Regions from separate parts of the Streptomyces sp. CWNU-52B genome, predicted to be linked through region 3. Evidence: riboswitches for the same ligand, from Rfam matches in the RefSeq annotation. Region 3 holds a riboswitch; each other region holds the start of a gene.
What was found. Region 3 has a riboswitch for S-adenosylmethionine ahead of thrC (threonine synthase). Riboswitches for the same ligand answer to the same signal wherever they lie in the genome.
Positions count from the first base shown of each region.

Region 1: it holds a riboswitch for S-adenosylmethionine, as region 3 does, so the genes downstream of both, ACLVWQ_RS30020 (aminotransferase class V-fold PLP-dependent enzyme) here and thrC (threonine synthase) in region 3, are expected to answer to the same signal.
Region 2: it holds a riboswitch for S-adenosylmethionine, as region 3 does, so the genes downstream of both, ACLVWQ_RS26515 (putative leader peptide) here and thrC (threonine synthase) in region 3, are expected to answer to the same signal.
Region 4: it holds a riboswitch for S-adenosylmethionine, as region 3 does, so the genes downstream of both, ACLVWQ_RS05655 (putative leader peptide) here and thrC (threonine synthase) in region 3, are expected to answer to the same signal.

Region 1 covers NZ_JBLFJV010000044.1:80,378-83,768, forward strand. Annotated here, with positions in the region: gene ACLVWQ_RS30010 (cytochrome b) at 1-594, shown strand, start outside; gene trpD (anthranilate phosphoribosyltransferase) at 761-1,825, shown strand; SAM riboswitch class IV at 1,984-2,100, shown strand; gene ACLVWQ_RS30020 (aminotransferase class V-fold PLP-dependent enzyme) at 2,291-3,391, shown strand, end outside.
Region 2 covers NZ_JBLFJV010000028.1:128,551-131,941, forward strand. Annotated here, with positions in the region: gene ACLVWQ_RS26505 (C40 family peptidase) at 1-823, shown strand, start outside; gene ACLVWQ_RS26510 (glutathione S-transferase family protein) at 855-1,643, opposite strand; gene ACLVWQ_RS26515 (putative leader peptide) at 1,761-1,856, opposite strand; SAM riboswitch class IV at 1,863-2,011, opposite strand; gene ACLVWQ_RS26520 (putative leader peptide) at 2,310-2,375, shown strand; gene ACLVWQ_RS26525 (LLM class flavin-dependent oxidoreductase) at 2,454-3,391, shown strand, end outside.
Region 3 covers NZ_JBLFJV010000008.1:175,944-179,334, reverse strand. Annotated here, with positions in the region: gene ACLVWQ_RS11680 (cold-shock protein) at 1-59, opposite strand, end outside; gene ACLVWQ_RS11675 (MoaD/ThiS family protein) at 534-809, opposite strand; gene thrC (threonine synthase) at 1,029-2,357, opposite strand; SAM riboswitch class I at 2,375-2,532, opposite strand; gene ACLVWQ_RS11665 (glucosyl-3-phosphoglycerate synthase) at 2,717-3,391, shown strand, end outside.
Region 4 covers NZ_JBLFJV010000005.1:627,108-630,498, reverse strand. Annotated here, with positions in the region: gene ACLVWQ_RS05660 (ABC transporter substrate-binding protein) at 13-1,644, opposite strand; gene ACLVWQ_RS05655 (putative leader peptide) at 1,993-2,112, opposite strand; SAM riboswitch class IV at 2,145-2,254, opposite strand; gene ACLVWQ_RS05650 (ATP-binding protein) at 2,385-2,867, opposite strand; gene ACLVWQ_RS05645 (epoxide hydrolase family protein) at 3,031-3,391, shown strand, end outside.

The sequences.
Region 1 (3,391 bases), on a different contig from region 3:
GTCCTGGTCGCGATCGCGGTCTACCCGTTCGTCGAGTCCTGGGTCACCGGTGACAAGCGCGAGCACCACATCCTGGACCGCCCGCGCAACGTCCCGACCCGTACCGGGTTCGGTGTGGCCTGGATGACCTGGTACTTCGTTCTGTTGATCGGTGGTGGGAACGACCTCTGGGCGACCCACTTCCACCTGTCGATCAACACGATCACCTGGTTCGTGCGCATCGCGTTCTTCGTGGCGCCCGTCCTGGCGTTCATCATCACCAAGCGGATCTGCCTCGGCCTCCAGCGCCGCGACAAGGACAAGGTGCTGCACGGCCGCGAGTCGGGCATCATCAAGCGCCTGCCGCACGGTGAGTTCGTCGAGGTGCACGAGCCGCTCAGCCAGGAGGCCCTGCACACCCTCACGGCCCACGAGCAGTACGAGCCGGCCGCGATCGGCGCGAGGACCGACGAGAACGGTGTCGAGCGCAAGGTGAAGGCCCCGCAGAAGCTGCGCTCCAAGCTGAGCAACGCGTACTACGGGGAGGACAACCAGATCCCGAAGCCCACCGCTGAGGAGTACAAGGAGATCACGAGCGGCCACGGCCACCACTGATCCTCCGCCTGTTCGCCACGGCAGGAGCCCCGTCCATTGCCTGGACGGGGCTCTTCGCCGTCCCGGGGGCTGGATAGGGTGGGACCCGTTCCCGTACGGGCCACGAGCTACGGGCGCATCCCCACAGGAGTCCCCATCGCGGGACGGACGGACCCAGGAGCGGCATATGAGCGCTGTGACCCCCGCTGGAGGCGACACCGCGGCGGTCCGTTCCTGGCCCGTCCTGTTGAACGGGCTGCTGGACGGGCGCGATCTGAGTGCCGACGACACCGCCTGGGCGATGGACCTCATCATGCGGGGCGAGGCGACGGACGCGCAGATCGCCGGGTTCGTGGTGGCGCTGCGGGCCAAGGGCGAGACCGTCGAGGAGATCGTCGGGTTCGTCCGGGCCATGTACGAGCACGCGAACGTGATCGAGGTGCCGGGGGACACCGTCGACATCGTCGGTACGGGCGGCGACGGGGCGAAGACCGTCAACATCTCCACCATGTCGGCGATCGTCATCGCCGGGACCGGCGCCAAGGTCGTCAAGCACGGAAACCGGGCGGCCTCCTCCGCCTCCGGGGCCTCCGACGTGCTGGAGAAGCTCGGGGTCAATCTGGCGCTGCCGACGGATCGGGTGGCGGAGGTCGCCGAGGTGGCCGGGATCACCTTCTGCTTCGCGGCCAAGTTCCATCCGGCGATGCGTCATGTGGGTGCCGCGCGGGGGCAGTTGGGCATCAGGACGGTGTTCAACGTGCTCGGTCCGCTGACCAACCCCGCGCGGGTGAAGGCACAGGCGGTCGGGTGCGCCGACCCGCTGATGGCGCCGATCATGGCCGGGGTGTTCGCCGAGCGCGGCAACTCCTCGCTGGTCTTCCGCGGTGACGACGGGCTCGACGAGCTGACGACGACGGCGACCTCGCGGGTGTGGGTCGTGCGGGACGGGAAGGTCCGCGAGGAGGCCTTCGACCCGCGGGACGTGGGGATCGAGCTGGTGCCCGTGGAGGCGTTGCGAGGGGCTGACGCGTCGTACAACGCGGATGTCGCGCGGCGGCTGCTGCAGGGGGAGACCGGGCCGGTCCGGGACGCGGTGCTGCTGAACTCCGCGGCGGCGTTGGTGGCGCTGACGCCGGGCGCCGGGCCGCTCGCGGAGCAGATCCGGGCGGGGATGGCTCGCGCCGCGGAGGCGATCGACTCGGGGGCGGCGCTGCGGACGCTCGACCGGTGGGTGGCTGCCACCAACCGGTAGCTGGGCGGGTGGGGCTGGTCGCGCAGTTCCCCGCGCCCCCGAGAGACGCAGTTCCTCGCCCCCCGGAAAGGACCGCGCGCCCGGCACCGCGACCCACGCCGTCCCGGTATACGGACATCCGTAGTGCGCTCGGAAGATCGTGTGGCAAGATGCTGGCAGGTCATGAGTGACAGTCATGAGGCCCCGGCCGACTGTCCGGCAACCCTCCGTCCGTGGCGGGGTGCCCCGGGTGAAGACCAGGTCGTAGGCAGTGAGGTCTACGGCAAGCGCGGACCCCTCACCGCTCGCTGGAGCGGACACACCAGGGGTCCTGGTCGTTCGAGGGAGCCTTTCATGAGCAAGCGAATGCGATAGGGCGCCGAGCCCCACTTCCGCGTACCCCTTTCACCTCTCCTGTGCCGAGCCGCCGAGGCCTGCCCGCCCGCGGCCCGCACAGTGATCTCGCCTGCCTCTCAGGAGTTCGCCATGTCTGTCTCCACCGCTGCCGCCGACCGGTCCGTCCAGGCTGTCCAGTCCGTCGAGTCCGTCGAGACCGGGTGTCAGGACGTCTCCGGGTCCGGATCGCTGCCCGTGCTGGGCCGGGACGTCACCGTCCCGCTCGTGACCGGCGGCGAGGTCACCTACGCCGCGCTCGACTACGCCGCCAGCGCCCCCGCCCTCCAGCGGGTGTGGGACGACGTGGCCGCGTACGCCCCGTACTACGGGAGCGTGCACCGCGGGGCCGGGTACCTGTCCCAGCTCTCCACGGATCTCTTCGAGAACGCCCGCAGGACCGTCGCGGAGTTCCTCGACTGCCGGGACGACGGCGACCAGGTCGTCTTCACCCGGTCCACCACCGACTCGCTGAACCTCCTCGCCGCCGCCCTCCCCGCCGGCTGCCAGGTCTTCGTCTTCGAGACCGAGCACCACGCGTCGCTGCTGCCCTGGCGGGACGCCCGGGTCACCTATCTCGACGCCCCGCGCACCCCGGGCGAGGCCGTCGCCACGCTGGAGCGGGCCCTGGCCGAGCGCGACCCGCGGGGACCGGCGCTCGTGTGCGTCACGGGTGCCTCGAACGTCACCGGTGAGCTGTGGCCCGTACGGGAGCTGGCCGCCGCCGCCCATACCCACGGCGCCCGCATCGTGCTCGACGCCGCCCAGCTCGCGCCCCACCACCCGGTCTCCGTACGGGAGCTGGACGTGGACTGGGTCGCGTTCTCCGGGCACAAGCTGTACGCGCCGTTCGGGGCGGGTGTGCTGGCCGGACGCGCGGACTGGCTGACCGAGGCCGAGCCGTACCTCGCCGGCGGAGGCGCCTCGCGCAAGGTGACGCGGCGGGTCGACGGGGGTGTCGACGTCGAGTGGCACGAGAGCGCCGCACGGCACGAGGCCGGGTCGCCCAACGTCATCGGCGCCTACTCCATCGCCTCCGCCTGCAAGGCCCTCACCGAGGCCGGCTTCACCTCGCTGGTCGCCCGGGAGCGGCACCTGATCGACACCGTCCTCGCCGGTCTCGCCGAGGTGCCCGAGGTCCGCGTCCTGTCCCTCTTCGGCGACGACGCCCCGCGCGTCGGCGTCATCTCGTTC
Region 2 (3,391 bases), on a different contig from region 3:
CGCCCCGGAGCAGGCCTACGCGCGGACCGTGACGGACTCCTGGCAGCAGCCGGTCATCGGCTACGGCACCCCGCTGTACACCGGCGGCACGCCGTACGCGGGTACGGACACGGGCGCGCTCACGGACCCGAGCGCGGGTATGCGCCCGGGTGTGGACATGTACCCCGGCACGCCCATGTATCCCGGCGCGGCCACGAGTGCCGCCGCCGACCAGAGCCTCGGCGGCGGCATGTACCTCGGCACGGACCAGTACGCGGGTACGGGCCAGTACGCCGGCACCACGGGCCGGTACGTCGACGTGAGCACCCCCATCGCCACCGGTGTCGCCCTCGACATGCAGGGCATGTCCGCCCCCAGGTACGCCGTGCCCGATCCCAGGTACGCGGTTCCCGGCCCCGGCCACACCGTGCCGGCCCCCGCTCCGGCGCCCGCGCCCGCGGTGGCCGTACCCGACCCCGGCTACGGCGGGCAGGGCGCCAGGGCCGCCGACTTCGCGCGCGCCCAGATCGGCAAGCCGTGCGTCTGGGGCGCCATGGGACCGGGCTCGTACGACTGCTCCAGCCTCACCCAGGCCGCGTGGAAGGCCGCGGGAGTCGCCCTCCCGCGTGCCGTCCACGAGCAGGCGACCGCCGGCGCGCTGGTCTCCGGCGCCGAGATCCGGCTCGGTGACCTGATCCTCTACAGCGGCCCCGTCGGGCACGTGGGCATCTACACGGGCAACGGCATGATGGTCCACGCGCCGAGCCCGGGGGCCGCCATCCGCGAGGAGTCGATCTACTGGGCGGGCGAGTCCGCGATCCACAGCGTGATACGCCCCGCCTGAGCCGTCCGCACGGCGGGCGGGGAGCTTGGGCCTAACTTCCCGCCCGTACCCGGCCGAGGAAGGCCGGGTGCCGGCCGAGACGGCGGACGTACCGCTCCAGGTTGAGGTACGGGGCCAGGGCGTCGGCCGTGCCGAGGTGGGTGAGCGCCACCCAGAGGTCCACGTCCGCGGCGCTGATCTCGGCGCCCAGCACATGAGGGTGCGCGGCCAGCTGATGGTCGAGCAGGGTCAGCGTCGCCGCCCGCGCGGGAGGCTGGGCGGCCGGTGTGACGTCCCGGGTGAGGAGTTCACGCAGGGCGTCGATCTCCGCGGCGAGGGCCGGCGGCCGCAGCACGGGCAGGCCGGCCGCCTCCGCCTCCCGGAGCCCGGAGAGGTCGGCCAGGTCGCGCAGGATGTCGGGCGTGTGGTTGCTGACGACGCGTCCGCTCCACCGGTCGCACAGCGCGGGCGCGGTGAGCGGCCCGTCGTAGTGGTGCCAGGTCGCCTCGTAGGCCCGGCGCAGCGCGGCGAAGGCGTCGGGTGTCTCGGCGGGGTGGGTCAGGACCGTCGTGGCGGTCGAGTGCTGAAGGCCCAGCAGGGCCAGGGTGATCGCGACCCGCTCCGAACGCTGACAGCCTTCGGACAGATACAGCTGATAGCGGTGCGGTGCCGGGTAGAAGCCGCCGGCGAGGCCGACGCCGATGCGACCGCGGAAGCGGTGCGGACGTACGGCGGGGCCGGGCACGGCCGCACCGCAGCCGGCCGCGGGGGTGACCGCCGTCCGTGCGGCGGCCGTCGCGAAGGTACCTGTGCTCGAACCGCGGGAAACTGTCTCGGGCATGGCTCTCCTGAGGGAATCGCGGAAGCCCTGGCAGCCTTGTGGGCACCAGTGGCGAAACGGGGTGACTGCGCTGTCGCTGTCGGCGTGCAGGTCCGGATCAGGCGGACATGCGGCGGACTAGTACGCGCTGGAGACGCGGAGCAGGTCGATGTGCAGTCGCCTCGTCAAGCCGTTCCTGGGCAATTCCCACCCGTCCACGGTCGGGGCTCGCACGAGGCGAGACCACGCTTGTCCCGCCGCTCCGGCGGAACCCGGTCGTCACCCGGGGCACCCCGTCGCGGTGGAAGGGTTGCCTGCCAGCGGGCCGGGGCCGATGAACCGCACGGACGGGGGAGGACCCCGCCCGACGGGCGCTGACAATCGTGACCGTCCCCGCAAGTGTCGGTGCGCTGAGTGAGGTCGTCAAGAAGCCCATACGACACGTCTCAACACGTGGGCAGACGAACAAGAACGGACGAACCGCCGGCCGGTGTGCGCCCGACCGTACCGGCCCTCGGACTCCTGTGAGAATTTTCCGACTGCCGGAAGAAACGGCACACCCGTACTGTTGTGTGCGTCGACGAGCAGACGCTGCCCGGCAACGGGACCGCACGGACGGAGGTGACGCACGTGGGACCACGCCCCGTGCCCTGCCTCCGCGTCCCGAAGCTCACACCGCGCCGCCGGGTGCGGCTGTACTCGCGGCCGCACATCGACCTGCTCCGCTTCGCCGGCGCGCTCTGTCGTCCCTGACCCGTACTCCACGCGGCTCCGCCCTCCTCCAGCGAGGGCCGGCTTTCTCCTACGGTCGATCAGGAAGGCACACCTCTCGTGTCCTCAACACCTGCTGCCCCGCCCTCTCCCGAGCCCGCCCCCTCCGCCGCCTCTTCTTCCGCCTTCCTGCACCTCGCCGTGGCGCTCGACGGCGCAGGCTGGCATCCCGCCGCCTGGCGTGAACCGGTGGCCCGCCCCCGTGACCTGCTCACTGCCGGCTACTGGACGGACCTCGTCACCGAGGCCGAACGCGGACTGCTCGACTTCGTGACCATCGAGGACGCCCTCGGTCTCCAGTCCTCGCGGTTCACCGAACCCGACGGGCGGACCGACCAGGTCCGCGGCCGCCTCGACGCCGTCCTCATCGCCGCCCGCGTCGCACCGCTGACCCGTCACATAGGGCTGCTGCCGACCGTGGTGACCCCCCATACGGAGCCCTTCCACATATCGAAGGCCATCGCCACCCTCGACTACGTGAGCTCCGGGCGCGCGGGCGTCCGGGTCCAGGCGTCGGTCCGCCGGAACGACGCCGCCCACTTCGGCCGCCGTACGTTCCCCTCGTTCCGCATCGAGGACCTGGACAGCCCCGAGGTGCGGGAGCTGACGATCGACCTCTTCGACGAGGCGGCCGACTACGTCGAAGCGGTCCGACGGCTGTGGGACAGCTGGGAGGACGACGCGGAGATCCGGGACGTCGCCACCGGCCGCTTCGTCGACCGGGACAAGCTGCACTACATCGACTTCGAGGGCAGGCACTTCAGCGTCAAGGGGCCCTCGATCACCCCCAGGCCCCCGCAGGGCCAGCCGCTGGTCGGCGCGCTCGCCCACGACTCCGTGACCGGTGCCCCGTACCGCCTGCTGGGCCGCTCCGCCGACCTCGGATTCGTCACCCCGCACGACGCGGCACAGGCCGAGGCGATCGTCGCCTCGGTGCGCGCCGAACAGGACGCGGCCGGGCGGGCGGGGGAGCCCCTGCACCTCTTCGGCGACCTGGT
Region 3 (3,391 bases):
ACCGCGATGAAGCCGTACCCCTTCTCCGCGTTGAACCATTTGACGGTGCCCTGAGCCATGCCTAACTCCCCTATTACTGGCCCTTGCACAGATCCGCACTTCGCGGATCCGGGTCAGACCTCACCCCCCAACGGTTGGGGGTGTGCGCCGGAACGCGTCGACCGCGGCTGAATGTATCCGTCCAACTGCCGTCTGCAACAGGTCAATCCGACGAGAATTCCGGGCACGCCTGATCGGAAATATGTGAAGGATTCACGAAGATTCAGGGCAAGTCGGGCCCCGTAAATGCCATAAACGGCTCAAAAAGGCCGAGCACTTTGGCTGCTTCTTGTCGGGCCACGGGCGCGAACTCATATGGGCCACGGCGGCGGATTGAAGCAGCTTCCCCAACTGTACCTCGCTCAACCATACAGAATTGCCCCCTCCGCTTCTCTCGCGGAGGGGGCAATTCGATGAACTCTGCGTGTTCGCCATTACTCAAGGTAATCGGCGACGGCCTGGGCGGGCCTCGCACGAGGGCGCACGGCGGGCGGTCAGCCTCCGGCGACCGCCGGGATGATCGAGACGCCCGCGCCGTCCGGCGTGACCGTCTCCAGCCCCTGCTCGAAACGGACGTCGTCGTCGTTCACGTACACGTTGACGAACCGCCGCAGCTTCCCCTGGTCGTCCAGGACGCGGGCGGCGATACCGGTGTGGTTCGCCTCCAGGTCGGCGATGACCTCGGCGAGGGTCGCACCCTCGGCGGCCACTTCGGCCTTGCCGCCCGTGTAGGTGCGCAGAATGGTGGGGATGCGGACGTTGACGCTCATGGGACCTCCGTCGGGTGTGGCTGGGCTACAGCGCCCGTGAGGGGCGCGGGAAACGGCGCGGGCTTCGCGCTTTCAGGGGCGGCGGGACTGTGAGATCTCGCTTCCGGGGGCGGCGGCGGAACTGTGACATCCGTGGCTCCGCCGCGGGGGCCCGACCGGCCCCCACCGCCCCGTGCGCAAAGCCCACGGTCAAGCAAGGTCATACACGGTCATGCACGGTCAGGAACCGAGCCCGGCCTCGTGGAAGGAGTCCAGGTTCGGGCGGATGGTCGCCGTGAGCCCCGTGTCGGAGGCCACCGCGTCCAGGGTCTTCAGACCGTCCCCGGTGTTGAGGACCACGGTCGTCAGAGTGGGGTCGAGCAGCCCGCTCTCGATCAGCTTCTTCGCCACGCCCACCGTCACCCCGCCGGCGGTCTCCGCGAAGATCCCCTCGGTCCGCGCCAGCAGCTTGATCGCGTCGACCACCTGGTCGTCGTTCACGTCCTCCACGGCCCCGCCCGTGCGCCGGGCGATGTCGAGCACGTACGGGCCGTCCGCCGGGTTCCCGATGGCGAGCGACTTGGCGATCGTGTTCGGCTTCTGCGGCCGTACGACGTCGTGCCCGGCCTTGTAGGCGACGGACACCGGCGAGCAGCCCTCGGCCTGGGCGCCGAAGATCTTGTACGGCCTGTCCTCGACGAGGCCGAGCTCGATCAGTTCCTTCAGACCCTTGTCGATCTTCGTCAGCTGGGAGCCGGAGGCGATCGGCACGACCAGCTGGTCCGGCAGCCGCCAGCCGAGCTGCTCGCAGATCTCGTACGCCAGGGTCTTGGACCCCTCCGCGTAGTACGGCCGCAGGTTCACGTTGACGAAGCCCCAGCCCTCGCCGGCCGGGTCGCCGATCAGCTCGGAGCAGAAACGGTTCACGTCGTCGTAGTTGCCCTCGATCCCGACGAGCTCGCCGCCGTAGACCGCGGCCATGACGACCTTGCCCTGCTCCAGGTCGTGCGGGATGAACACGCAGGAACGGAAGCCGGCGCGGGCGGCGGCGGCGCCCACCGCGCCCGCGAGGTTGCCCGTGGAGGAGCAGGAGAGCGTGGTGAAGCCGAAGGCGCGCGCGGCCTCGATGGCCTGGGCGACGACGCGGTCCTTGAAGGAGTGCGTCGGGTTGCCCGAGTCGTCCTTGACGAAGAGCTTGCCGGGGTCGACGCCCAGTTCGCGGGCCAGGTTGTCGGCCTTGACGAGCTTGGTCCAGCCCGGGTTGATGTTCGGCTTGTCCGCCACGTCCGCGGGGACGGGCAGCAGCGGCGCGTAGCGCCAGATGTTCGCGGGGCCCGACTCGATCCGCGCCCGCAGTTCCTCGGTGTCGTAGCCCGAGAAGTCGTAGGCGATCTCCAGCGGTCCGAAACACTCCTCGCAGGCGAAGACCGGGCCGAGCGGGACGCGGTGGCCGCACTCGCGGCAGGAGAGCGCCGCTGCCGGGCCGAGGTCCACGGAGTTGCCGTGGCTCGCGGAGGGATTCGCGGCGGGGGCGGAGTTCGTGGTGCTTGCAACTGTCTGCGCAGCCATGGAGGCGAGGCCCTTTCTCCTCATCTTCCTCACGACGCACTTCGCCGTGAGACGGATTTGGCACCTTCCCGAGCCGGGAGCCTCGCGGCACTGATCGACGATGATCAGGACGAGACCGGCTGGAGGGTTGCCGGGGCTTCAACGGGCCGTATCCCTCTGCCCCTCTGGATGAGCGGTATTCAGTTTTAGTTGTACACGCAACGACCCCCGACATGCGATGGTCATCAGCGTTGTTCAAGACTGTAACCGAAGGCCTGGATGGTGGAGAGAGCAGTCCGAACCGCGAGATGACAGCGGCCACCCACCGCTGCCGCGGCGCCGGGCACACGCATCCCAATGAACGCAAGGGAGAGCCGCACGTGCTGGAAGACGTCGAGCGCTGGCTGAGCACGCGCTCCTGGTCCGTCGAGGACCGCCCGCTCAAGAAGATCGTCGCCGCGAAGCGCTCCACCGGCTCCACGGTGAGTGTCGTACTGCCCGCGCTCGACGAGGAGGCGACGGTCGGCGAGATCGTCACCGTGATCCGCCGCGAGCTGATGACCGCGAAGGTGCCGCTCGTCGACGAGGTCGTGGTGATCGACTCGGGTTCGACGGACCGTACCTCCGAGGTCGCCGCCGCCGCGGGCGCCCGGGTCGTGCACCGGGACGAGATCCTGCCCCGTATCCCGGCCGTCCCCGGCAAGGGCGAGGTGCTGTGGCGCTCGCTGCTGGTCACGCGTGGGGACATCGTGGCCTTCGTCGACGCGGACCTGAAGGAGTTCTCGGCGGACTTCGTCTCCGGGATCGTCGGGCCGCTGCTCACCGACCCCGGTGTGGACCTCGTCAAGGCGATGTACGACCGCCCGCTCGCCCTGTCCGACGGGTCCGGTGCCGGGGGCGCCGCGGGTCAGGGGGGCCGGGTCACCGAGCTGATGGCGCGCCCGCTGCTCAACATGCACTGGCCGCAGCTGGCCGGCTTCGTCCAGCCGCTGGGCGGGGAGTACGCGGCCCGCCGCTCGCTCCTCGAACGGCTGCCGTTCCCCGTCGGTTACGGC
Region 4 (3,391 bases), on a different contig from region 3:
CCGTGGGGGGCATCAGCCGATCCAGGTGTCGTGCAGCTGGATCCGGCTGGAGGCCTCGAAGTCGAGGTCGTGCACCTTCTTCGCCACCCCCAGCTGGGTCTGCAGTTCCACCACGGGGACGACGTACGCGTTCTGGACGATCAACTTCTGTGCCCGCTCGACCAGTTGCTGCCTCTTTGCCGTATCGGTGGTCGCCGCCTGCTCGGTCAGCGCCGCGTCCAGGTCGCTCGTGGGCAGGTGATAGAAGTTGGCCAGCCGGGTGGAGTACTGGCTGCGCAGGATGTCGGGGTCGGCGCGGGTCACGTTGCCCCACACCGCGTCGAACTCACCGGACTGCAACGTCGGTGCGAACTGGGCTATCTGCTGCTCCTTGAGCACCACGTCGACACCGACCGCCTTGAGCTGCTGCTGGATCAGCTCAAGGGCGGGCTGGTTGGTGGCCGCGTTGGCGAACCACTTGACGGTCAGGCGCAGCTTCGTGCCGCCCTTCGTCCTGCTGCCGTCCGCGGCGGCCTTCCAACCGGCCGATTCCAGCAGGGACTTGGCCTTCGCCGGGTCGAACGCCAGGTCCGGACCCAGGTCCGTGTAGTCCGGTGTGGTGTGCGCCAGGATGCTGGTCGCCGCCTTGGTCCCGGTCGGGAACACGGCGTCGACGATCTGCTGCCGGTCGATGGCGAGCCGGAGCGCCTGCCGTACCTTCACGTCCTTCAGCAGCGGACGGGAGTTGTTCAGCCCGAGGTTGAAGACGGCACCGGGATTGGCCCGTCCCTGCAACCCCACCTGGCCGCCCTTGAGGGCCGTCTCGTTGGCCTTGCCGACGCTGCCGATCGCGTCGACCTGCCCGGACTGGAGGCTGCCGGTACGCACCCCCGCCTCGGGCACCACCTTGAACACCAGCTTGTCCAGGTACGCCTCGCCCTTCTTGGTCCACAGCGAGGAGCCCCAGGCGTACTCGGCACGCTTGGCCAGGTTGATCGACTGGTTCTGCACATAGCTCTTCAGCACGAAGGGACCGGACCCGATCACGCCCTCGCTGCACTTGTCCTGCGGGCTCTTCCTCACGCTGGCCGAGGACTCGATGCCCAGTGAGTGCGTCGCCGTGGCCTGGAGGAACTGCGCGTTGGGCTGCTTGAACCTCACCCGCACCGTGAGCGGGTCGACCACGGTGGTCTTCTCCAGGCCGCTCAAGTAGCCCTGGGCCAGCGTGCCCAGCGCGCCGAGGTCGGGCACCGCGTCGAAGTTGTCCTTGACCACCTGTGCGGTCAGCGGTGACCCGTCGCTGAAGGTGACTCCCGAGCGCAGGTGGAACGTGAAGGTCGTGGCGTCCGCGTCGATGTCCCAGCTCTTCGCCAGCCACGGCACGATCTTGCCGGTCCTGGGATCCTGGTCGGTGAGTGAGTCCACCACCTGGCGGAGCGAGTAGATCGTGTCGTTGCTGCCCACCTGCTGCGGATCGACGCAGCCCGCGTCGGACCCCACCGCGAACGTCAGCGTGCCGCCGGACCGGGCCGGGCCCTCGCCGCCGCCCGCGCCGGAGCCGGTCCCGCTGCCCGACGAGCAGGCGCTCAGCGACAGCAGGGCGGCTGTCACGAGCGCGGCGGGCGCGGTCCACCGGGTGGCTCTGGAATCCGGATACGGTTTCACGGAATCGTTTCTCCTACTCGAAAATCACCAGACCCGCGCCCATGGATCTCCCGGCGCGCGCCCATGCGTACAAGGGGAACCGCAGGTGGTGCCGCCCCTGTTCGGGGCAGCTGGGTTCAGACAGGGAGGAAGGGAGGGAGGGAGGGAGGGAGGGAGGAAGGCGAGGGGGAGGAAGGGGAGGACGCCGATGACGGCGTGACATCGCTGTGGAGCCGACAGCCCCTGAGCGCCCGCGGAACACTGCCGCGGGAACCGGCCGGCCCAGGCGGCGCACGGGGGTCTGCGGACGTCAGCCGGCCGAGCGAAGCCCGGCAGCCGTGCGGTCAAGCGGCCGGCAGCGGGACCCGGTCAGCCGTGACAGAGACAGCTGGTGATGCGCTGCAGATCGATGTGGCGCCGGCGGGAGAACCGGAAGAACGCCGGCGCGGTCGCGATCGAGGCGTTCAGGTCGACACTGCGTCGCACCACGGTCCTCCAGATCGTCGGACCCCGGTCACGGGGTCACGCACTTGCAGAGCCGGCGGCCCTGCCGGGCTTTCACCTGGAGCACCCCACCGCGTACGAGGGTTGCCGGCCAGCGAGCCAGGGCTTGACGCTGACACTCAATGCCACATGCAACGGTACTGAGCTGCGTCCTGATCCGTCAATGGGTGATCGCGGCGGCGGTCACGGTCCGCTCGCCCGTCCCCTGCCCGTCCCTCGCCCGTCCCCGCGCGTCACGTGTCGACGCACGTCACGCGTCAAGCACAGGCGGTGGCGGTGCCGTTCGTGGACGCGTCGGACAGGGCGATGCGGGCCCTGATGCGTTTGCCGACCGGCTCCCTGCGGATCTCCAGGTCCTGGGCCACGGCCTTGACGATCTCCAGGCCGTGCTGACCGACCCTGTCGGGATCGGCGACGCGGGCCTCGGGAACCGTCGGGTCGCTGTCCCACACGACGACGTCCACGGCCTCGTGGGTGACGCGCAGCTCCATCAGAACAGGGCCCGGGGCGTATTTGCAGGCGTTGGTGACCAGTTCACTGACCACCAGCTGGATCAGCCCCACGACACGGGCCGTCACGGACGGCTGACGGCCACGGGCCCGCTCCAGGAAGGCCCTGGCGTGATGACGGGCATCGGCGATGCATCCGTCGTCGCCACCCGTGGCGTACCCGGTCTCCATCAGGTCGCCGTCGAGCCCCGCACAGCCGTCACCGTCGTCGTCGTTGGGTCCCACCCGCATCGCCCTCATTCTCCGTTCACAGGCGCTCCGTTACCCGCCCTCCCAGCATTCATGCGTCCTACATAGGTGCTCTCCGGCACATCGTCCCCCTTCGTCATCCGGGACAAGACCGGACACACCACCGCCGCGCGTCCAGCGGAGTGCGCCCCGTAGCATGCGTGCCATGCCGGACCCGACGACCGCACCAGAACCCTTCACCCCGCAGACCGGTCCCGCGGCGCTGGAGGACCTCCGCGCCAGGCTGCGCGCCACACGCTGGCCGGACGCGCCCGAGGACGCCGGGTGGTCGCTCGGGACCGATGTCGCCTATCTCCGTGAACTCGTCGCCCACTGGGCGGACACGTTCGACTGGCCGGCGCAGGAGGCGGCGCTCGCCCGGCTGCCCCGTTTCCGCGCCCGGCTCGGCGGCCTGGGCATCCACTTCGTGCACGCGCGGGCCGTCGCACCGGCCGGTCCCGTACTGCCACTGGTCCTCAGCCACGGCTGGCCGGACTCCTTCTGGCGCTACTCGAAGGTCGTCCCGC